DNA from 3 places in the Streptomyces sp. WAC00040 genome. Region 1 is predicted to be linked to each of the others. Evidence: riboswitches for the same ligand, from Rfam matches in the RefSeq annotation. Region 1 holds a riboswitch; each other region holds the start of a gene.
What was found. Region 1 has a riboswitch for cyclic di-AMP ahead of MDN94_RS17985 (transglycosylase SLT domain-containing protein). Riboswitches for the same ligand answer to the same signal wherever they lie in the genome.

Region 1 (7,725 bases):
GGACGTCTCCGCCACCTGACGCTCACCAAACATGCACATAGGTCTGACAAGCTACGCGGGACATCTCCGCATCGGCGGACAACTCACCCATTAGCGAGGGTTTAGCAAATGCGCAAGGCGCGTATCGCACTGACGGCCGTTCTGGTCACCACGCTCGGCCTCGGGCTCACGGCATGCGGCGGCGATAGCGAGGAGGGGGTGACGGAGAAGGAGTCGCCGACGGCGACGGTGCCCGCGCCGGACGGGGCAAGCCCTAGCACCGACGGCGGCGAGAACGAGGGCGGCGACGCCCAGCCCGCGGGCGATGTCACCGCGCCGGGCGCCGGGCTCAAGGTCGGCGACAAGGCGGTCCTGCCCTTCGAGTACGCCAAGAAGAAGGGCACTCTCGCGATCACCGTCACGGCGATCGACAAGGGCACTGAAGCCGACATGTCCCAGTTCGGCGAGCGAGCAGAGGGCCTGACGCCGTATTTCATCAAGATGAAGGTGGAGAACGTAGGCGACACCGACCTCTCGCGCGCGTACGTACAGTTGAGGGGCCTTCTCGACGGCGGCCAGAGCACAGGCGTCTCGCTGATCGGCGACATCCCGGGCAAGTGCGACAAGGAATCCGCGCCCGCCGAGTTCGGTAAGGGAGTGTCGTTCGAGACCTGCTCGCTCGCCGCGTCGCGGAGCGGCGATGTCACGGGCGCTGAATTCGACGAAGGCGACGCGTACAGCGACAAGCCGGTCGTCTGGACCGCCGGCTGACCCATCACCGGACACCGCCCGTCGGGCCCGCGGGGTGGTTCAAGGCGGGCCCGACGGTGCTCACGGAGGAATTCCTCCTCGGCTGTCGAGCAGCGCGAGCCACACGCTGCAGCTGACAAAAGGAAGCTCTGATTCCATGAGCCCAATTCATTGAGCACTCAGTGCTGCATTGACGAAATCGGCCTCGTCCAGCACGTGGTGAGGTCGGGACGTCAGGCGCGGTTCTCGTTGCGGATCATGCGGCGGAGGCTGGTACGGGCGGCGGCCAGGACGGTTGCAAGTTCCCCGGTCGTGCGGCTGGTTGGGCTGTGACCAGTTGGGGCGCATAACAGGGCAGGCACGGGCTTCGTGATCATTGTGGTGTCTAAGCCAGATGATCATAAGGTGGCCCGTGCCTGCTGCTGCATCCTCTCCCATCCCTGCCGTGCTGGTGAAACTGGGGCCGCTGGACACCGGCCGGATCGCCGACCTGCGCCCCTACTTCGACTCGGTGCCCGACCCGCGCGCCCGCCGGGGCCGGTGGTACTCGCTGACAGCGGTCCTGCTGGTGTGTGCCTGCGCGGTCGTCTCGGGAGCGAGGAGCATCGACGAACTCGCCGAGTGGGGCCAGCGTGCCCCGAACGCACTCCTGGCAGTGATCGGGATCCGGCGCCACCTGCTCAGATGGCGGCGCTCTCCGGCGGCGGCCACGATTGGCCGTGTGCTGGGGGCTGTTGACGGTGACGCCCTGGACCGGGCGGTGGGAGCCTACCTGGCCGACCGGTACCGCGTCGCCACCGAACCCGCCCAGGTGCCGTCACCCTCAGCGTCCGGGTGGCGGCGCGTGATCGCTGTCGACGGCAAGGCACTCAAGGGATCGGCCCGTCTCACCGCGACGCGTCGGCATCTGCTCTCCGCGGTCACTCACGGCACCGTGGTGACCCTCGCTCAGGTGGAGGTCGGCGCGAAGACGAACGAGACCACACGCTTCCGGCCGCTGCTGGCATCGCTGGACCTGGCCGACACCGTCGTCACCTTCGACGCCCTGCACTCGGTCAGGGCGAACATCTCCTGGCTGGTCGAGACCAAGAAGGCCCACTACATCGCCGTGATCAAGACCAACCAGCCCACTGCCCACCGTCAGCTCGCGGCCCTGCCATGGCGGAGCATCCCCGTCCAGCACACCGCCTCCGGGACGGGGCACGGACGCCGCGAGTCCCGCTCGATCAAAACCTGCGGGATCGCCGACGAACTCGGCGGAATCGCCTTTCCCCACGCCCGCCTGGCCATCCGCGTTCACCGCCGCCGCAAGCAGACTGGCACACGCGAGACCCGTGAGAGTGTTTACGCCGTCACCAGCCTCGACGCCCACCAAGCCGGCCCAGCCGATCTGGCCGCCGCGATTCGCGGGCACTGGGGAGTGGAGAATTCCTCGCACCACATCAGGGATGTCACCTTCGCCGAGGACGCCTCCACCGTCCACGCCGGGACCGCACCACGGGCCATGGCGACCCTGCGCAACCTCGCCATCGGCGTGCTGAAAACGCTCGGAGCCGACAACATCGCCAAGACCACCCGGGCGATCCGCGACGAGCCCCAACGTGCACTCCCCATCCTGGGCATCACCAACGATCCGGACACCTACGGAACTTGATAAAGCCCTGGCTCAAAACAGCCTTGTCCGGCGGGTTGTCCAACACGTCGGTGTGCCTCCTGGACGAAGTGATCGATCTGCTCGGGAGTCAGTTTGGGCACGTACTCTTCCAGGAGCGGATCAATGTCCCCGTTTCCGATCTTGCGGGGGACGTGAATACCCATCTCGGAGAGAATTTCCCGGGCAACCGATGATGTACTTGCACGGACGCGCCAAGCACTGACTGCCCCTGAGGGTGTGATGCGGCCTGTGCGGCCGAGGGCGTCATAGGTGTACGACATGGTGCGACCGTTGACCGCCTCGGAGACAAGGTCGCCATACCCGTACCGAAGAAACGTGACGGTGGCTTCCTCGTCAGCAGCTTCCGCCAGGTGGTCGGTGACGTCGTAGATGAAGGTCGACGCATTTCCATCGACGTTCTTGCGAATGACCCGTCCAAGAGCATCCCGCTCGTAACGGACCGTCTGTCCCAGCGCGTTGGTACGTGCTGGGGGTCGGCCTGCAATATCCCGCTCGTAGCTCGGTGTCCGGTTGTCGAAGTCCGACTCGGACAGCAAGTGTCCAACTGCGTCATAACTGTAGTCCCAGCTCAAGCCTTGCGGGTTGGTATCTGTGCGAGCGAGCTTTCCCCCTGATCGACCGTTGCGCGGCCACGGGCGCGGGTACCGGCTCACCTGCCCGCTCGACCAGCTCCCCCTGGTCGGCCGGGCCAGCCAACTCGGCCAACTCCGCAAGTCTGGAGAGAGGCGTTCAGGCCCCGATATGTCATCCCCGTTGTCACTCACCCGCGGAATGCTGACACGGCCGTGTTCCCCTGAGCAACGTGGAAACTGGCGCATATGGGACTCAGAACATTGAGCTTCTTCGAGTTGGCCATCGATCAGGTGATGGCCAGCGAAGGGCAACGAGCGAGGCCCCTGGGCAGTTGATCGAGATGTCTGACGTCTCAACCACATAGCTCGGGGGCCCCGTTGGTCATCCATCCTGCCGCACTCGACCTGCCGCATGCGCTCGTGGAGTGGGTCACCATGCTGATCGTCACCGTGAGGGCGACCGCCGATGCAATCTGCGCCCCTCTCAGCGCGCGATGGTGGCACTGGTGTACCTGCGCGAACACACCACCCTGGCGAAGATCGCTGCCGGGTTCGGGATCTGCGAGTTCACCGCCCACGCCTACACCACCAGTGCGGTCGTCCACCTGCTCGCCGAACGAGCACCGGGTCTGCTCAAGGTTCTGCGCGAGAGCGACGCGGACTTCGTCCTGCTGGACGGCACGCTCGCCGAGTGCGACCGAGTCGGCGACGGACGGGGCGACTACTCCCACAAACACCGGCGCCACGGCGTGAACGTGCAGGTCGTCACCGACCCCGGCGGGCGGCTGCTGTGGCTCTCACCCGCCCTGCCAGGCCACACTCACGACCTGACCGCCGCTCGCACCCACCCACCGGATCATCCGGATCTGCGAGCGCCAGGGCGTTCCTATCCTGGCCGATCTCGCCTACCAGGGTGCTGGCCCGTGGCTGACCACCGGCATCAAACGCAAGCCCTTGCAGGAACTCACTCCCACCGCAAAGACCCTCAACCGGGCACTTACCGCTGCACGAGCGCCGGTCGAGCGCGGCGTTGCCCGCCTGAAGTCCTGGCGCATCTTCCGCAGGTCCCGATGCAGCCCGAATCGAATGACGTCAATCGCCAAGGCCATCCTCACACTGGAGCGGCAACTCTGAAGAGGCTCATTCACGGGTGACGGACGTCTCGTGCGGTTCATACGGGTCTGCTGATCCCGCTCGGCCCGTCGCTTGCACGGGAACCAGACGCCCAGGTAAGCCAGTTCGGCGTCAGTGAAACCCGCCTCGACACCGCGGCCGGCTCCGCCTCCGGTCCGGGCCGGAGACGGAGCCGGGAGTCGCGGACCGCCGCTCCCGCAGCCCTGCACCGGCGTGCCGCGCTTCTGCCGCAGCCGCGGAGGTGCGCCGGGGACACGCGGGCGCGGTGGCCGCCGCTGGTGATCAGCGCGTTCACCGGCGTCATCGGGTCCGCCGCCATCGACTTGGCCAGCAGGACGCCCGCCACGAGCGGGAGCAGGGTCACGGCGAGGGCCGTACCGGCAGTGGCGGCGCCCCGGACGCGGGGGTGGTGGAGGGCTTCAGGGAGCATGCTCCGATTCGACCCGACGCGCGGCGCCGGCGGATCCGGCGGCGTACTCAGGTCGGACGCGCGCCGTACTCAGTCACCCCTGCGCGGGCACCACGCTGCGGCCCGTCCCGTGCGCGTAGAGCGTCGCCCGGTCGCGGAGCGAGGCGTGGACCGACATCTGTGCGCGGTGGCGCCGGGCCGGGCCGTCCGGAAGGTGGAGGACCCCGGTGTTGCCGCGGGAGCCGCGCTGGATCTCGGCGGTGCGCGGGATGCGCAGCGCCTCGTAGCGGGCGAGGCTGTCCGCGATCCGCTCCTCGGGCGCGTCGGCGAGGCGGGCCGCCGGGTCCATCGCGTCCTCGCTCGTCCGGCCCGCCCCCTGGCGCCATGAACGGCAGCATCGGATGGGCCGCGTCATTGAGGAGGGTGATGCGGCGGCTCGACAACGTGAGCAGCGGCGGCCGGTCGTGGAGCGCCCCCTGGTGCGTCACCTCGGTCGCCTCGACGATGTCGGAGACCATGCCCGGTCCAGGAACCGAACGCGTCGCGCAGTCCTCCGGATCGCCGGGCGCCGGGCTGTCGTCCCGGGCGGCACAGCGGCACGTGCGGGGCCCGTCGTCTCGTGCGGCACGTACGGGGGTGCCGGGCACGGCCACGGGCCGGTGCCCGGAACGTCGTCGGTCGTTCCGGGCACCGGCCCGTCAGGTGGAGGCGGCCGGTCGGCCGCCGCGCGGCTCCTGTCAGTAGGGGCCGTTCACGTTGTCGATCGAGCCGTACCGGTCGGCGGCGTAGTTGCACGCGGCGGTGATGTTGGCGACCGGGTCGTACAGGTCGAATGACGTGCCATCGACGTGGTAGGCGTCGAAGGTGGGCTGGATGACCTGGAGCAGGCCCTTGGAGGGCGTGCCGTTGACGGCGTTGATGTCCCAATTGTTGATGGCCAGCGGGTTGCCGGAGGACTCACGCATGATGTTGCGGTGGATGCCTTCGTAGCTTCCCGGGATGCCGTGCCGGGCCATGATGTCCAGCGACTCGCGGATCCAGCCGTCCAGGTTGTTCGCGTAGGCCGGCTTCGCGGGGGCCGCGGCAGCCTGGGCCGCCGGGGCGCTCGTGCGCTCGGAGCGGTCCGCGCGGACGGTTTCGGCGGCGCGCTCCGACGTCTCGGCCTCTTCCGCGGCCTTCGGAGCGACCTTCTCCTTGGCCTGCGGCTTCGCCTTCGGCTCGGCCTCGGCCTTGGCGCCGATCGTCAACCGGAGACCGGGGTGAATCAGCGCCGGGTCCGCTCCGACGGCCTTCCGGTTGTCCTTGTAGAGCTGCTTCCAGCCGCCGTTCAGAGAATGCTCTTCGGCGATCTTGTAAAGCGAGTCACCGGCGACCACGGAATACGTGACGGTGCCGGCCTTCTGCGCGACGGCCTGCGCGGCCGCGGCGAAGGTCTTGGCGGGAGCGACGGTCCGCTCCACCACGGCGGGGGCCGCCGCGGGTGCCGCCTGAGCAGCGGTGCCGCCGATGAGCGGCAGGGCGAGCGCGGCGCCGCCCGTGCCGGCTGCGACGAGTCCACGGGTCAGCGAACGGGACTTGGGACGACGGTGCTTACCCTTTGCGGGCATGGCGAATTCCTCTCCGTCGCCTGCGAGGTGAGCTGTCGGGTTCGGGCTGGAGATGCCCGGCCGCAGGTGAATGCGACTTAACCCCGAGCCGTTCCGGATTCCGGTACGGCGGCTTACCTGGTTCCCCCGCTCCTGCCGTACGTGAAGTGAGTTCGGTTGCGGATTCCGGACGGCGGCAGGATTCGGCGGTCCACCCGGATTGACGGTGACCGTAAGCGAGAGCGTCCCCGGGAAACAAGTGCCGAATTACACATCACAATCCGAATGGGGCATCCGCGCACGGATTTTCAATTGTCAGTTCCGCGTCAAGGAACTCAAATTCCTTACCGGGAAAGGGAAGCACCTCTTCCGGCATCCTCGCCGCGGCCACCGACCCGGTGACCGACATCACGGGCTCCCTGTGCAACCGCCCTGACCGCCATAGCGTCTCAAGAACACCAACTCGCAACAACAAGGCCCAATTAGACTTAACAAGCAAGACGGTAATACAAGCCATATAGGACATCCAGTGCCGAATGTGCCCTCCAGAGGGGCCGATCGGCCACAGGTCCCGGCCGTCCCGTCCGCCGGCCGGGACCCGGACCTCATGTCCTCAGCCCCCTGTGGTGCAGGCGCCGAGGTAGAGCACCGAGTTCTTGTTGGGGTCCACGGCGAGCCGCTCGCCCATGCCGCGGTCGGGCATGTTGCCGCCGAGCTTGAAGGGCAGAGTGGTGGCCTGCCGGCCGGCGCCCCGGTCGGCGGAGCGCAGGACGGCTCCGTTGGTGAGGGTCCCAGCTGTTGGTGCACGTGCCCACGGCGGCGTACACCTTGTCCGGGTCCACCGTGTCGGAGGCCGAGGCTCACGACCCCGGTCCAGCGCCATCGGTCCCAGTCGACCCGGTCCAGCAACGGGGTCCACTCCTTGCCCGGCTCGTTCCAGCGGTAGGCGCCGCCGATGTCGGTACGGGCGTACGCGAGGTCCTTCTCGGAGCGGTTGAAGACGATGCCCGGCATGAAGCCGCCGCCGTCGATGCGTACGTTCTTCCAGGTGCAGGTGTCCACGGCCGTCGACACATCGGAGGGCTCGGCGGCCGAGGCGGTTTCGCCCGAGCGTGCCGAGGCCGGGCTACCTGCGGTGAACAGCCGGCCGTCAGGGCGAACGCCGCCAGTAAGGCAGCGAGTGGTCTGGCGCTTCTGCGCACGGATACGTCCTCTCCGACCAGGACCGCCGAGAGTGGCGCCAGGGAAGAGCGGAGGTGGGAGCGCTCCCAATGCGGACGCCGTGGCGGCGCGAGCCCGGCGGGAGAAGAGTGAATGCAGCGGACTCATCCGACGACTGGCGCTTCACGGACCGTCGTCGTTCATTCCACGGGCCAGGTGTGCGCCGGCGCGTTCAGATGCATGTAGTCGAGGTACTGCCGCGTCATCAGCCGCAGCGCCTCATGGTGGTCGACCCGGGACGTGGAGTCGATGTGGTGGTACATCTCCGCCTGCCACACGGCGCCGTTGCGGCCGGTGACACAGCGCTGCTCGATGATGCCGAGCAGCGGCTCCCGCCACGCCGCGTCCATGCCGGAGAGCTCCAGCCCCCGGTGTGCCATGGGGAGCAGCCGCCGCAGC
Region 2 (7,725 bases), 1.4 Mb from region 1:
GTCCGCGGTGCTTCGCAAGCTTCAGCTGTCCAACCGGCACGAGCTCACCCGGTGGGCGACGGCACGGCGCCTGGTGTGACGACGCCGCCACGTCGGGTCAGGTCAGGGACATGTCGGTCTTGTTGCCGACCCTGACGTAGCCCACGGCGGCGTAGACCCGTTCGACGTCCGCGTCGCCGGGCTCCAGCCACACGGTCCGGCAGCCGCCGTCGAATGCCTTCGCGGTCAGGAACGCGGAGAAAGCCGCGCCGATGCCCCTGCGGCGGTGGGTCGCGGCGACCGCGAGTCCGGTCAGCTCACAGAGACCGTCGACCGGGACCGAGCAGCTGCCGGCCGCGACCGGGGTGCCGTCGGTGTCGTCCGTGGCCACAGCGGCGACCCCGCCGCCCTCCACCACCTTCCGCAGTGCGCCGATCTCGCCCTCCGTCGCCTCGCCCTCGAAGCCGTATCCGGCATGCTGCACCCCCGCCGCGGCCCGGTAACCGGCCTCGTCCGACACGACGGTGAAGGTGATCCCCGGCACCGGCGGTGTCACGAGCGCGTCGGGGGAGCAGGCAAGCAGGGGTGCACGGCGCTCGACCGTGAAACCGGCCGCCAGCAGGGCCGGTTCTACGTCCGGCGCGCAGGACGGCAGGAACTCCAGGCGCGGCAGCCGCTCCTTCTCGCGGAACACCTCGATCAGGGCCCGGATGTCGTCCGCCGTCGGACTGGCGGCATGGTCGGGCACGGCGTAATTGACGGGCGGGATGGGCCAGTCGGCGTTGTAGCGCACCGTGAAGGGGCCCACACGTACGTGGCCGGGTGAGCGGAGTGCGAGCGTGCGCACATAGTTCTGGACGTCGAGGTCCACGTACGGCTCCTGCTGGTCGGGGCTGGAACGGACCCCGGGATGGTGGCACCGGCCCGGGGAACGGGCAACCGGATTAAGGGGAGGGCAGCCGCTTCGAGGGGCCGCCGTGCCCGGGCGGGTCACGCGGGGCGGGTCGCTCCCGCGAACGGCATCCGGTCGATGGGCGCCACCCGCACCGGGGCACCGGGGCGCGGGGCGTGGATCATCTGCCCGTCGCCGATGTAGAGGCCGACGTGCGAGACGCCGGAGTAGAAGAAGACCAGGTCACCCGGTGCCAGTTGGGAACGGGGCACCCGCGCCCCGACGTTGATCTGCGTGTACGTGGTGCGCGGCAGTGAGACCCCGGCGGAACGCCAGGCGGCCCGGGTCAGCCCGGAGCAGTCGTAGGACCCGGGGCCCGTCGCCCCCCACACATAGGGCTTGCCGATCGCTCCGTGCGCGTAGGCGACGGCCTGCGCCGCGCGGCTGTTCGGGGCCTTCAGGGTGCCGCGCGCAGTGCCGGCGCGGTCCGCCCGCGCCGGTCCGTCCGACTCGGTGCCGCCGTTGTAGCGGGCCCGCTGCTCGGCGGTCAGCCGGGCCAGCAGGCGTTCCGCGGCGGCGAGTCTGCTCCGCACGGCGGCCTTGTGGCCGGCCAGTTCCTTGCGGTGTGCCTCGAGTTCGGCGATACGGTCACCGGCCTGGGCCTTGAGCTGTGCGAGCTCCCGTAACTGCCGGCGCACGTCAAAGACCGCGGCGGCCTGGAGCGCTCCGGCCCTTTCCGCGACGGCGGCGCGCCGGAGGTACTCCTCCGGTTCGGAGGTCAGCGCGAGCCGCAGACCGGGGTCCGTGCCGCCGTCACGGTACTGGGCGGTGGCGAGGGAACCGAGGGCGTTGCGGGAGGTGTTGAGGCTCGCGGTCCGTCGCGCGGCCTCGTCACGCATCGAGTCCAGCGATCTGCGGGCGCTCTCCACCCGTTCCCTGGCGCCGTTGTGCTTCTCGGTGGCGACCTCGGCCTCCTGGTACAGCTGGTCCACCTCGGCCCGGATCTGCGCGGGGGTCAGGACCGGTTCCGCGTGTCCCGTGCCGTCGAACGCGGTCGTGGCCGCCGCGCCCGCCAGGGCGAGCGTGACCGCGGTACGGGCGGCGGGTCCGTCGAGCCGGCGTCCACGGGGCTTTCGGTGTTCCCGGTGTGCTGCCACGAGGGCTTCCACGTCCTTCCGTCGTCCCTGCCGCCGCACCTGCGTCCTGCGGCGGCCGCACGGGGAAGCGGTCCGCCGCAGGACTTTCCGGCGGTGGCGGCCGAGTGCCGTCCGGCTGTACGACGGCTCGCGGGGAGTCGGCCACCTGGGGAAGGACGCTAGGCCCCGTATCGACGGCGGCGGGACGCAACGACCGGAAATCTCCGAAAATGGGCGTCGGGCAGCCATTGATGAACGTCCGACCGTCGTCGCGGACGCGCATCGATCGGTCCCCCGACCGATGCCGCGGACAGGGCCACCTGCCCGGCCGACGGTGGTATGGGCAGAGTTAGGCTCCGGGCCATGGACGTACTCATCAATGTCTTCGTCGCACTGCACATCATCGGCATCGCCTCGCTGCTGGGCGGGTTCCTGACTCAGATGAAGGCGATGGGCGAGGGCACCGCCCGCTTCAGTCCCGCGATGCTGCACGGTGCGCTGACCATGCTGGTCACCGGTGTGGCCCTGGTGGGTCTGAACCAGGCGGACGACCAGACGGTCAACAACCTCAAGATCGGCATCAAGCTGGCGGTGCTGGTCGTGATCCTCGGCCTTGTGTACGTCAAGAGGGACGAGGAGAAGGTCGACAAAGCGCTCTTCGGTGCGGTGGGCGGCCTGACCGTGGCCAACATCTTCGTCGCCACGCTCTGGACCTGACCCGCGCGCGGACGCACCGGTGCCCGGACGGCTCGGCCGCCCGGGCACCGGTGCGTCCGGCCTCGTGCCGGTCCCGCGCCTCAGGCGGGGCGGACGCTGCCGTAGATCGGCATGTAGTAGATGGACTCCTCGCGGACGTTCGTGCCCGGCTTGGGCGCGTGGATCATCTTGCCGTCGCCGATGTAGATGCCGACGTGGCTGATGTCGTCGTAGAAGAAGACCAGGTCTCCGGGGAGCAGGTCGGCCGTCTCGACACGGGTGCCGACCTTCACCTGGTCCCAGGTGGTGCGCGGCAGGTCCACCCCCGCCGCCTTCCACGCGGCCGCGGTGAGGCCGGAGCAGTCGTACGAGCTCGGGCCCGTCGCGCCCCATACGTAGGGCTTGCCGATCTGGGCACGGGCGAACGCGAGGACCTTGTCGGCCTTGGCCGCGTACGTGCCGTCGTCGGTGCCGGTGCCGGTGCCGGTGTCGGTCCCCGGGTCGGTGGTGCCTGTCTCCGGGGTGGCCTCGCGCTCCTGCTGCTGCCGCTCGGCCTCCGCCCGGGCCGCCGCCTCCGCCTCCGCCTCCGCCTTCGCCTTGGCCTCGGCCTTGCGACGCGCCTCCTCCTCCTTCTCCCGCTCGATCGCGGCGAGGCGTGCCTTCTCCTCCGCCGTCAGCTCGGAGAGCAGGGCGCGTGCCTCCGCGAGCTTCGTCTGCACCGTCTGCTTGCTGGTGCGCAGGGCCTCCTGGGAGTCCGTGAGGGACTCGAGGCTCTTGGTTGCCTCCGCGCGCTGCTTCGCGGCCGCGGCCCGCTCGGTCTCGTACTCGCTGACGGCCCTGCGCTGCTGGTCCGTCATCCGGTCCATCAGCTGGGTCTGGTCGAAGTACGCCTGGGGGCTGTCCGCGAACATCAGCGCGGCGGTGGGGGCGACGGAACCGGTGCGGTACTGCGCTGCCGCGTAGTTGCCGAGGGCGCGGCGGGACTCGTTCAGCTTCTCCGTGCGCTCGGCCGCCTCGTCGAGCAGCCGGTCGACCTCCTGGCGCTTCTCCGCCGTGGCTTCCTTCGCCTTGTTGAACTCCTGCGTCGCGCTGCCGGCCTGCCGGTACAGGTCGTCGACCTTCTTCTGCACCTCTTCGATGCTGGGCTTCGGGTCGGACGGCGCGGCGGTGGCGCTCTGTGTGGAGAGCAGCGTCACACCGGCGAGGGCGGCCGTGGTGAACCCGACGGCGGTGGACGGTTTTGCGGTACGGCTGCGGGGCTTGCGATGCGACGCCAAGGCCGGCATCTCCTTCTTCCGTGGACCGCCTACCGGGTTAGCTGTCGGGTTCGGGCGAACGGAAGACGCCCTACGGACCGAACGGGGCACGGTCCGATTCACCCCGGTGATGCTTGGTGGGTCCCCGGTTCCGAACTCCCTCGGGAGAAGCCCGGATTCGGCGCAGGCCGCCCGTTCGGCGTGGTTCGCCGGGAGGGATGCGGGCCGCCTGGTCGAGCACGCTAGCCAACTCGTGCGTCTGCTGTGAAGGTTGATGTTCGATATGTCCGATACATTTTCGTGACCCTTTTCGCGGGCGGGTCTCCGGCCCGGCCGACGGTCGCCCCGCGGATCCGCACTGTCACATACCGTGGCGCCCGCCGGTGTCCCTGTGCGGCCACGGTTGTCGGTCCGGCCGCCTAGACTCGTTAAGCGATGAGCAGCCTCTTTGACGACAGCTTCCTGGCGGACCTCCGGCCCGACGCGGACGGGCCCCCGCCTCCGCCCGAGGACCCGGCTCCGGAGCAGCTTCCGGACGACCTCTTCCAGGGCGCCTTCGACGTGCCTCCGGCCCGCGACGGTTACTACCGCGACGGCGCGCCGCGCCCCGTCGTGGACCCAGCCGCCCTGCTCGACGGGCTGAACGAGCAGCAGCGCGCCGCCGTCGTGCACACAGGCTCACCGCTGCTCATCGTCGCCGGCGCCGGCTCGGGCAAGACCAGAGTGCTCACCCATCGCATCGCCCACCTGCTGGGCACGCGCCGGGTCCACCCCGGCCAGATACTGGCGATCACCTTCACCAACAAGGCCGCCGGCGAGATGAAGGAACGCGTCGAGCAGCTGGTGGGCCCGCGCGCCAACGCGATGTGGGTCATGACCTTCCACAGCGCGTGCGTCCGGATCCTGCGCCGCGAGTCCAAGAAGCTGGGCTTCACCTCGTCGTTCTCGATCTACGACGCGGCGGACTCGAAGCGCCTGATGTCGCTGGTCTGCCGTGATCTCGACCTCGACCCGAAGAAGTTTCCGCCGAAGTCCTTCAGCGCCAAGATCTCGAACCTGAAGAACGAGCTGATCGACGAGGAGACCTTCGCCGACCAGGCCGTCGACGGATTCGAGAAGACGCTCGCCGAGGCGTACCGGATGTACCAGGCCCGGCTGCGCGAGGCCAACGCCCTGGACTTCGACGACATCATCATGACCACCGTCCATCTGCTCCAGGCGTTCCCGGACGTCGCGGAGCACTACCAGCGGCGGTTCCGGCACGTCCTCGTCGACGAGTACCAGGACACCAACCACGCTCAGTACACGCTCGTGCGCGAGCTGGTGGGCAAGGGGTACGAGGACCTGGAGCCGGCGGAGCTGTGCGTCGTCGGTGACGCCGACCAGTCGATCTACGCCTTCCGCGGCGCGACCATCCGCAACATCCTCCAGTTCGAGGAGGACTACCCGGACGCGACGACGATCCTGCTGGAGCAGAACTACCGATCCACCCAGACGATCCTCTCCGCCGCCAACGCCGTCATCGAGCGCAACGAGTCCCGCCGTCCCAAGAACCTGTGGACGAACGCCGGCGCCGGCGCCCAGATCACCGGCTACGTCGCGGACACCGAGCACGACGAGGCCCAGTTCGTCGCCGACGAGATCGACCGGCTCACGGACTCGGGCGAGGCGAAGGCCGGCGACGTCGCCGTCTTCTACCGCACGAACGCCCAGTCGCGTGTCTTCGAGGAGATCTTCATCCGCGTCGGCCTGCCCTACAAGGTCGTCGGCGGTGTGCGCTTCTACGAGCGCAAGGAGGTCCGCGATGTGCTGGCCTACCTGCGGGTCCTCGCCAACCCCGAGGACAACGTCCCGCTGCGCCGCATCCTGAACGTGCCCAAGCGCGGCATCGGCGAGCGTGCGGAGGCGATGATCGACGCCCTCGCGCTGCGCGAGAAGATCACCTTCCCGCAGGCGCTGCGCCGTGTCGACGAGGCGTACGGCATGGCGGCCCGCTCGGCCAACGCGGTCAAGCGGTTCAACGTCCTGATGGAGGAGCTGCGCACGATCGTCGACTCGGGCGCGGGCCCGGCCGTCGTGCTGGAGGCCGTGCTGGAGCGGACCGGATATCTCGCGGAGCTCCAGGCGTCCACGGACCCCCAGGACGAGACGCGCATCGAGAACCTCCAGGAACTCGCCGCCGTGGCCCTCGAGTTCGAGCAGGCCCGGGGTGACGAGGAGGGCACCGGCACACTCGCCGAGTTCCTCGAGCAGGTGGCGCTCGTCGCCGACTCCGACCAGATCCCCGACGAGGACGAAGAGGGCACCGGTGTCATCACGCTGATGACCCTGCACACCGCCAAGGGCCTCGAGTTCCCTGTCGTCTTCCTCACCGGCATGGAGGACGGCGTCTTCCCGCACATGCGGGCCCTCGGGCAGACGAAGGAGCTCGAGGAGGAGCGGCGCCTGGCCTATGTGGGCATCACCCGCGCCCGTGAGCGGCTCTATCTGACCCGGTCCTCGATGCGCAGCGCCTGGGGACAGCCGTCGTACAACCCGCCGTCGCGGTTCCTCGAGGAGATCCCCGGTCAGCACCTGACCTGGAAGCGGACGGGTCCGATGGCGGCCCCCGCCGGACCGACGTCCGGCATCGCCTCTTCGCTGTCCTCCTCCCGTTCGCGCGGCGGCGCCTCCGGCTTCGCCACGCGGCGGACGAGCGACAAGCCGGTGATCTCGCTGGCCGTGGGCGACCGGGTCACGCACGACCAGTTCGGTCTGGGGACCGTGGTCGAGGTCAAGGGTTCGGGGTCCGAGGCGCAGGCGACGATCGACTTCGGGGACGAGAAGCCGAAGAGGCTGCTGCTCAGGTACGCCCCGGTCGAGAAGCTCTGACGACGGTGTTCGGCCCCTGCGGGGGCCGGCACTCCGGACATCCCAGGACGCGTACGTCAGGCGTGCGCGGACACCTGTCTCCACGACCGTGCGCACAGGCGCACGCCGACGCCCGTCCGTCCGGGCACGCTTGACGCGGGTTCGACGGGCCGGGCGGGTCTATGCGGGATCGAGGCCGTGGCTGCGCAGCCAGGGCAGCGGGTCTATGGCCGCGCCGCCGCCGGGCCGGACCTCGAAGTGGAGGTGCGGTCCGGTGGAGTTGCCCGAATTGCCCGAGTAGGCGATGACGTCACCGGCCTTGACGTAGCCGCTGCGGATCTTGGTGGTGCTCAGGTGGCAGTACCAGGTCTCCGTGCCGTCGGCCGCGGTCACGATGGCCATGTTGCCGTAGGCGCTGTTCCACTGGGTGCGGACGGTGCCGTCCGTCGCGGCCATGACGTCGGTGCCGTACTGGACGGGGAAGTCGATACCGCTGTGCAGAGACATCCAGTTGACGCCGGACTGGCCGTAGTACGCGCTGAGTCCGTCCTGCTTCACCGGCAGCACGAACTTGGGGCGGAGCGCCTCGCGGCGGGCTGCCTCTTCCTCGCGCTTCTTCTTCTCCGCCGCCTGGCGCGCCTTGAGGTCGATGCGTTCCTGGGTGCGGGAGGCCCGGTCCCCGAAGTCACGGGCGTCGGCGCTGAGCGCGGCGAGCTGCGTGTCCATGGCGTTGTTGGCGGCGACCGGCTGCACGGAGGCGGGGTCGGCGGCTGCCACGTTGGTCTTGTCGTCCGTCGTCCCGCTCTCGCTGCCGAGGCCGCTGACGGACGCGGCGGCGATGCCGGCGACGCCCATGACGCAGGCGGAGGGAACGGCGACGGTGAGGAGCGCCGAGCGCTTGGCGGGGGTGCGGCGG
Region 3 (7,725 bases), on a different contig from region 1:
GGCCTCAGCGAGACCGTCGCGCAGCCCCGTCTCCAGGCGGCGGACCTCCCGCTGCCAGTCCTGCCCGAGCAGCAGGTCGATCGACGCGCAGGCGACGGCGGAGGCCAGCGGGTTGCCCATGAACGTGGGGCCGTGGGCGAGCACCGGGACCTCGCCCCGCGAGATGCCCTCGGCCACCTGCGATGTGCACAGCGTCGCGGCCATCGTCAGATAGCCGCCGGTCAGCGCCTTGCCCAGGCACATCACGTCCGGTGCGACGCCTGCGTGCCCGGCCGCGAACAGCGTGCCCGTACGCCCGAACCCGGTCGCGATCTCGTCGAACACGAGCAGCACGCCGTACTCGTCGCAGGCCTCTCGCAGGACGCGCAGATACTCGGGGGAGTGGAAGCGCATGCCGCCCGCGCCCTGCACGACCGGCTCGACGATCACCGCCGCCAGCTCGTCCGCGTGCCGGGCGATCAGCTCCCGCAGACCCCGCGCGTACGACTCCTCGTAGTCGGCGGGAGGCGCATCGGCGAAGAGCTGCCGGGGCAGCACCCCCTGCCACAGCTCGTGCATCCCGCCCTCGGGATCGCACACCGACATCGGCTGCCAGGTGTCGCCGTGGTAGCCGCCGCGCCAGGTCAGCAGCCGCTGCTTGGCGGGGCGGCCCAGCGAACGCCAGTACTGGAGGCACATCTTCACGGCGACCTCCACGGACACGGAGCCCGAGTCGCAGAGGAAGACGTGCCGCAGCGGCTCGGGGGTGATCTCCACGAGCCGGGCCGCGAGCCGCACGGCGGGCTCATGGGTGAGCCCGCCGAACATCACATGGCTCATCCGGCCCAGCTGCGCGGTCGCCGCCTCGTTCAGCACCGGGTGGTTGTACCCGTGGACGGCCGACCACCACGAGGACATGCCGTCGACCAACTCGCGCTGCCCGTGCACCTCTTCGGCGAGCCGCAGCCGTACGCCGGACGCGGACTCGACGACCAGCGGGTCGCTGCGGCCCGGCATGGGGCCGTACGGGTGCCAGACGTGCGCCCGGTCCAGCGCGCGGAGCTCGTCCGGGCCGAACTCAGGCATTGGGCGCGAGGTCCGTCCCGGCTCCCCGGCGGCGCACCGCCACCAGATCCGTACGCGCCGCGGACGCCTCACCCGCCGCGGTCGTCTCCGCCTCCGCCGCCTCCGAGGCGCACCCGCCCTGGTCGCCGTCGCCGCACACCGAGCCGCAGCCGCCGCCGGCCGCACGGTGGTCGGGCAGTGTCGTGGTGTCCGTGCCCTCCACCTCGAAACCGGCGTCCGCGATCATCTCGAGGTCGGTCTTGCCCGCCTGGCCCTCACTGGTGAGGTAGTCGCCGAGGAAGATCGAGTTGACCAGGTGCAGCGCGAGCGGCTGCATCGAACGCAGATGTACCTCGCGCCCGCCGGCCAGCCGCACCTCGACGTCCGGGCAGACGAAGCGGGTCATCGCGAGAATGCGCAGACACCGCTGCGGGGTGAGATGCCACTCCTTGGCGAGCGGCGTCCCCTCGAACGGGATCAGGAAGTTCACCGGCACCGAGTCCGGGTCGAGCTCACGCAGCGCGAAGACGACGTCCACCAGGTCCTCGTCGCTCTCACCCATGCCGGCGATCAGCCCCGAGCAGGCCGACAGGCCGGCGGCGTGCGCCTTGTTGACCGTGTCGACGCGGTCCGCGTAGGTGTGCGTGGTCGTGATGTCCCCGTATGTCCCTTCGGACGTGTTCAGGTTGTGGTTGTACGCGTCGGCGCCCGCGTCACGCAGTCGTTCGGCCTGGCCGTCGGAGAGCAGGCCCAGGCACGCGCACACCTCGACGCCCTCGTTCTGCTCCTTGATCGCCTCGATGGTCCTGGACACCCGGTCCACGTCCCGGTCGGTCGGGCCGCGCCCGCTGGCGACCAGGCACACCCGCTTGGCGCCGCCGGCCACACCGGCCGCCGCGGCCTCCGAGGCCTCCTCCGGCTTCAGCCAGGTGTACTTGAGGATCTCCGCCTTCGACCCGAGGCGCTGGGAGCAGTACGAGCAGTCCTCCGGGCACAGGCCGGACTTCAGGTTGACCAGGTAGTTGAGCTTCACCCGCCGCCCGAACCACTGACGGCGCACCTTGCCGGCAGCGGCCACCACATCGAGCACATCGTCGTCGGAGGTCGCCAGCACGGCGAGCGCCTCTTCGCGGGTCGGCAGCTCGCGCCGCAGCCCCTTCTCCACCAGTGTGTTCAGCAGGTCCATAGCGCCGATCCTGGCCTACCGCACAGGCCCCGGCCAAGGAGGAAGCCCACAACACCTGCGATTCGAGGTGTGTGCATGGCCACACCCGGTACCCGGGCCCGCCCGGCTAGGGTCTGTCCGCTGCCTACAAAAAGGACCGGACCGCCATGCCGAGGAATCCTTTCCACTGGATCGACGAGGAGTCGCGCCGACGCGAGCGGGCGGGTCTGGTCCGCACCCTTCGGCCGCGCCCCGCCGACAGTGCCCTCCTCGACCTGGCGAGCAACGACTACCTCGGCCTCACCCGCCGCGCCGAGGTCACCGAAGGCGCCGTGCGGGCCGCCCGCCGGTGGGGCGCCGGGGCCACCGGTTCCCGGCTCGTCACCGGCAGCACCGAACTGCACGCCGAACTGGAGCGTGAGCTCGCCGACTTCTGCGGCTTCGAGGCCGCCCTCGTCCTGTCCTCCGGCTACGCGGCCAACCTGGCCGCGGTCACCGCGCTCAGCGGCCGTGACGCCCTCGTCGTCTCCGACGCGGGCAACCACGCCTCCATCGTCGACGGCTGCCGGCTCTCACGCGCGGAGACGGCGGTCGTCCCGCACACCGACGTCGAGGCCGTGCGCAAGACACTCGAGGCCCACCCGGGCCGGCGCGCCCTCGCGGTCACCGACTCGGTCTTCTCCGTGGACGGCGACGCCGCACCGCTGCAGGGCCTCGCGGACGTCTGTCGTGAGCACGGTGCCGGGCTCCTCGTCGACGACGCGCACGGGCTGGGCGTCCTCGGCGACGGCGGCCGCGGCGCCCTGGACGCTGCCGGCCTCGCGGGCGCGTCCGGGACCGTCGCCACGCTGACGCTCTCCAAGTCGCTGGGCAGCCAGGGAGGTGCGGTCCTCGGGCCCGCCCCCGTCATCGACCACCTGGTCAACACCGCCCGCACCTTCATCTTCGACACCGGCCTGGCCCCGGCGGCGGTCGGCGCGGCACTCGCGAGCGTGCGGGTGCTGCGCCGCGAACCGGGGCTCGCAGGACGGGCGCGCGAGGTCGCGACGGCGCTGCACCACGGGCTGACCGACGCCGGACTGACCTCGGCCCGCCCGGACGCGGCGGTCGTCTCTGTGCAGGCCCCGTCCCCGGATGCGGCGCTGCGCTGGGCGGCGGACTGCCGCGACGCCGGACTCGTCGTCGGCTGTTTCCGGCCGCCGTCCGTACCTGACGGGATCTCCCGGATCCGGTTGACCGCCAGGGCGGATCTCACGGATCGGCAGATCGGAACGGCGCTCTCCACGATCATCCGGACCGCACCCGGCAGTTGAGCCGGGAGTGCTCCGCTGCCTCCGGTCGGTGGCCGTAAATACGGTCTGCCGTAGCAGAGTTCACCGCATCGAGCGACAGAAATGTGCGTCTCTCGGTGGATCGGCGCCACTGACGGACGATAAGTGGCAGTCTGACGCAGAAGCGTAATCCGTGGCCGTTCCCGCGTTTCATCCGCTACGAGTCGGAGCCCGGCCGCGGTGGGAAAGGGACAGCGCCGTCATGGCAGACCACCAAGAAGCATCCGCCACTCTGCCGAGCGATCCGGCGTCGGTAGCCGCCGCCAGGAGATATGTCACGGATGTTCTGTGCGAATGGGGGCTGGAGCCTGATGCCGAGACCGTCGAGACCGTCAAGCTGATCGTCTCCGAGCTCGCCACCAACTCCGTACAGCACACCTTCGGCCAGTCTCCGACCTTCACGGTGGATCTGCGCCTCGAGTGCGACGAGCAGTTGTGCATCGGTGTCACCGACAGCCATCCGCGCTGGCCTCAGCGGCTGCCCGCCGCCGTCCGGCAGGACAACGGGCGGGGCATGGTCATCATCCGTACGCTCACCGCGGAGTACGGCGGCCGGCTGTCCGTCATGCCCACGGAGGAGGGGGGAAAGACCGTCTGGATCGCACTGCCCTGGTCCGTGCCCGTGCAGAGCTGACCGCCGACCCGCCAGAAACGATTTGCCGGCTCGAACAGCCCGCGGCTCGAACAGCCCGTGCTTCGAACAGTCCCGGCTCAAACAGGCCCTTCTTCGCGGACGGACCGTGCCCTGCTGCCCGCCCTTGCGAACGCGCCGCGCATCAGCGCCCGCAGCGACCGAACGGCCGGACCCGACTCCTCGCCCCGGTGCGCCACCGAGATCGTCCTGCGGAACGACGCAGGTTCCAACTTCCTTACCCGCAGGGGCGTCGCAGCCATCGCGGCAACCATCTCCGGCACGACGGCCACCCCCAGTCCCGCGCTGACGAGCGCGCACACCAGTGCGTACCCCGGCGACTCACAGACCACGGTAGGTGTGGCGCCGGCGCTCGCGAGTGCACGCTCCACCCCCTTGCGCGGCGGATGCGACGGCGCGCTGCTGATCAGCGGCTGTCCCGCCAGGTCGCCCACGGGCAGCCGGCCGGAATCGTCGGCGAGCACATGCCCCGGAGCGGTCACGAGCACCAACTCCTCCACCAGGAGGGCCTCGACCACTACCCCCTGCGGCGCGGCGGCCGGCTCGGCCGGCTCATAGGCATGGGTCAGCGCCACATCGACCTCACCCGTGGCCACGGCCGTGACCCCGCCGGGCGGCTCGTACTCGGCGACGGTGAGCTCCACGTCCGGATGCGCGCGGCGGAAGGCGCTCAGCACGGGCGGCAGCAGATGGATCCCGACCGTCGTGAAGGTGCCGACCCGGAGCCGGCCGCCGGCCAGGCCGGTGAGCCCCGCCAGCTCATGGCGCGCCCGGGCCATCTCGTCCAGCACCCGGCGCGCGCGTTCCGCGAGCAGCTCGCCGGCCGCCGTCAGCCGTGCGCCACGGTGCGAGCGCACGAGGAGGACTGCCCCGGCCTCCCGTTCCAGCTTGGCGATCTGCTGCGAGAGCGCCGGAGCCGTGTACCCGAGCCGGGCAGCGGCCCGCGTGATGGAGCCGGCGTCCGCCACGGCGACGAGAGCCGTCAGCCGGGTCGGGTCGTACATGCCACCCCTTAAGCGTTGCTTCAGACCTCCCTGCAGAGATCGCAAGTACACGTTAAGGGCCGCGGGCGTCCACGCTGGGACGCATGGACGGACAGCTCATCGCTTTCATCGGGGTCGCCGCAGGCATGGTCGCCATGCCCGGCGCCGATTTCACGGTCGTCATGCGCAACGCGGTCGCCTCACGCCGCGCCGGTGTCGCCTGCGCGGCAGGAGTGGCCGGCGGGCTGCTCGTCCACACGGCCCTGGCCGTGGCGGGACTCGCCGCCGTACTCGCCACCGCGCCCGTTCTCCACCGGACGCTGCAGGCAGCGGGCGGTGCCTATGTGCTGTATCTCGGGGTCCGCTCGCTGCACGCCGCACTGCGCCCGTGCCCGGAGCCGGCAGATCCGCGGACCGCGGCCCCGTACGGCGTCGGACGCGGCCTGCGGCAGGGCTTTCTCACCAACGTCCTCAACCCGAAGGCGCCGGTGCTGTTCCTGAGCCTGCTCCCGCAGTTCGTTCCCGACGGCGCGGCCGTAATGCCGCGCACACTGCTGCTGGCCGGCACGATCGTGCTGATCGCGCTGCTCTGGTTCCCGGCGGTGGCGCTGATGGTCGACGGGCTCGGCCGGTGGCTGCGCCGGCCGCGGACCGCCCGCGCCGTCGAAGGCGTCTCGGGAGGCGCGCTGACCACGCTCGGCGCGGCCCTGCTGATCCGGTCGACCGCGCACTGACTCCACCCAGGTCCCACAGGACCTGGCGGCGCGTCAGCGCACGCGGCCGTACTTGACGCTCTTCGTCCAGATCTTGACCAGCCGGACCACGTCACCTGTCTTGGGCGAGTGCCAGATCTTCCCGTTCCCGGCGTAGATCCCCACGTGGTAGACGGCACCGCCGGCATGGAAGAACACCAGGTCACCGCGTTGTCGACGCGAGGCGGAGATATGACGGGTCCGGTTGTACTGCTGCTGGGCGGTGCGGGGCAGCTTCTTGCCCGCCTTCTTGTACGAATAGAGCGTCAGCCCTGAACAGTCGAAGCGGGACGGGCCCGTGCCGCCGTACCGGTACGGCGAGCCCTTCTTCGACGCGGCCACCTTGAGCGCCTTGCTCGCGTGGCTGCTGATCGCATGCGCTTCAACAGCGCCGCCCGGGGCCAGAAGCGTGCCGCCGACGGCGGCGATGGTGAGTGCCGATACGGCCCCCGCCCGTGAGAACAGGTGGGGGAGATGCATCTGCGCAGTCATGCGCAACCCTTCGTCAGCCGCCTGTGAAGGGTGACCTGTCGGGTTCGGACGGCGAAGACGCCCGGCCGCCGCAGCGGCTTCACCCCAAGGCGCGGCCGGGATCACCGGTCACGCCGTACTGCTGGGTCCTCCACTCCTGCCGATGCAATTCCGTCGACCAGACATCCGGTGCGGCGACAGGATTCAGCGTCCGCCCGGACCGCCCCGTCGAGGTGGCGGGGGCTTGTCGTCTCACGGATCGTTACCCACCGATGTCCGATTTCCGAGTTGAAACGGCTTTTGTGAAGCTGATCACGACTGGACCTTTCGGGTGGGCAGGCATCTCGGACCCCTTCTCCCGCGCTCCGGACCCGTCCCGTACCAGCAGTTGAAGCGCCTCATTGCGCCAGATCGGTGGTCCCGCCGATGCAAGTCCGGGGCCTTGCGACAACTTGGGCAAGGCTCCACCGAACGGGGTACGGGTGTCGCGCGCCGTGTCGGCGGGCGGCATCGGAACGTCCGTCAACTCGTGGAAACGGGAGGCATGGTCAGCCGGTTGGTCCTGCGCTCGCCGTCCAGGACGCGCAGCGCCTTGGTCAGCGTGTCCGTGTACACCTCGTTCTCCCCCCGGATGTGCATGAGTGTCAGGGCGTCCTTGAGTGCGGCGGCCCGCCCGACCAGCGCCTGCGCGGCGCGCAGGGCCCCGTAGGTATGGGTGGTGCGGGCGGGGTTGATCCTGCCGAGCAGGTCGACGACTTCGAGGTAGGTGTCGACGAACTCTGCCTCGGCGCGGGTCAGTGCCGGAAGTGGCGGCGGTTCGGGCGGCAGCATCCCGCGCTCACCTCGCCGTGGGTGGCACGGCCGAGAGCTTGCGGCTCGCGACGACATGGTCGATCAGGCCGTACTCCTTCGCCGCGGTGGCGTCGAAGATCTTGTCGCGCTCCAGGTCGGCCGTGATGCGGTCCAGGTCGTTGCCGGTGTGGCGCACCAGCATCGAGCCGAGTTGCTCACGCAGTCGCAGCAACTCGGCGGCGTGGATCTCCAGATCGGACGGCTGTCCGCGCAACGGCTCCTCGTATGCGGGCTGCTGCATCACGATCCGCGCGCCGGGCAAGGCCATGCGCTTGCCGGGAGTGCCCGCGGCAAGCAGGGCGACCGCTGTGGAGGCCGCCTGGCCCAGGCAGGTCGTCGCCACGTCGCACATGACGACCTGCATCGTGTCGTAGATGGCGGACATGGCGCTCAGTGATCCGCCGGGGGAGTTGATGTACAGGCAGATGTCCTGGTCGGGAGCCTCGTACTCGAGGTGCAGGAACTGCGCGATGAC

Region 2: linked by a shared signal. The riboswitch ahead of MDN94_RS11375 (C40 family peptidase) and the one ahead of MDN94_RS17985 (transglycosylase SLT domain-containing protein) in region 1 are both predicted to bind cyclic di-AMP.
Region 3: linked by a shared signal. The riboswitch ahead of MDN94_RS27565 (C40 family peptidase) and the one ahead of MDN94_RS17985 (transglycosylase SLT domain-containing protein) in region 1 are both predicted to bind cyclic di-AMP.

The regions. Positions count from the first base shown of each region.
Region 1 covers NZ_JAKQZE010000001.1:3,903,529-3,911,253, reverse strand. The annotation lists gene MDN94_RS18015 (hypothetical protein) at 109-750, shown strand; gene MDN94_RS18010 (ISAs1 family transposase) at 1,142-2,383, shown strand; gene MDN94_RS18005 (hypothetical protein) at 2,371-2,976, opposite strand; partial or broken gene MDN94_RS18000 (transposase) at 3,355-4,110, shown strand; gene MDN94_RS17995 (hypothetical protein) at 4,148-4,540, opposite strand; gene MDN94_RS17990 (hypothetical protein) at 4,614-4,934, opposite strand; gene MDN94_RS17985 (transglycosylase SLT domain-containing protein) at 5,257-6,126, opposite strand; cyclic di-AMP (ydaO/yuaA leader) riboswitch at 6,131-6,294, opposite strand; partial or broken gene MDN94_RS17980 (xyloglucanase) at 6,737-7,307, opposite strand; gene MDN94_RS17975 (glutamate-cysteine ligase family protein) at 7,467-7,725, opposite strand, start outside.
Region 2 covers NZ_JAKQZE010000001.1:2,460,901-2,468,625, forward strand. The annotation lists gene MDN94_RS11355 (LuxR C-terminal-related transcriptional regulator) at 1-79, shown strand, start outside; gene MDN94_RS11360 (GNAT family N-acetyltransferase) at 98-850, opposite strand; gene MDN94_RS11365 (C40 family peptidase) at 970-2,028, opposite strand; gene MDN94_RS11370 (hypothetical protein) at 2,371-2,724, shown strand; gene MDN94_RS11375 (C40 family peptidase) at 2,805-3,989, opposite strand; cyclic di-AMP (ydaO/yuaA leader) riboswitch at 3,992-4,153, opposite strand; gene pcrA (DNA helicase PcrA) at 4,395-6,830, shown strand; gene MDN94_RS11385 (M23 family metallopeptidase) at 6,990-7,725, opposite strand, start outside.
Region 3 covers NZ_JAKQZE010000003.1:473,724-481,448, reverse strand. The annotation lists gene MDN94_RS27595 (adenosylmethionine--8-amino-7-oxononanoate transaminase) at 1-1,065, opposite strand, end outside; gene bioB (biotin synthase BioB) at 1,058-2,230, opposite strand; gene MDN94_RS27585 (8-amino-7-oxononanoate synthase) at 2,377-3,522, shown strand; gene MDN94_RS27580 (ATP-binding protein) at 3,743-4,174, shown strand; gene MDN94_RS27575 (LysR family transcriptional regulator) at 4,252-5,196, opposite strand; gene MDN94_RS27570 (LysE family translocator) at 5,280-5,909, shown strand; gene MDN94_RS27565 (C40 family peptidase) at 5,943-6,419, opposite strand; cyclic di-AMP (ydaO/yuaA leader) riboswitch at 6,423-6,585, opposite strand; gene MDN94_RS27560 (hypothetical protein) at 6,921-7,229, opposite strand; gene MDN94_RS27555 (ATP-dependent Clp protease proteolytic subunit) at 7,237-7,725, opposite strand, start outside.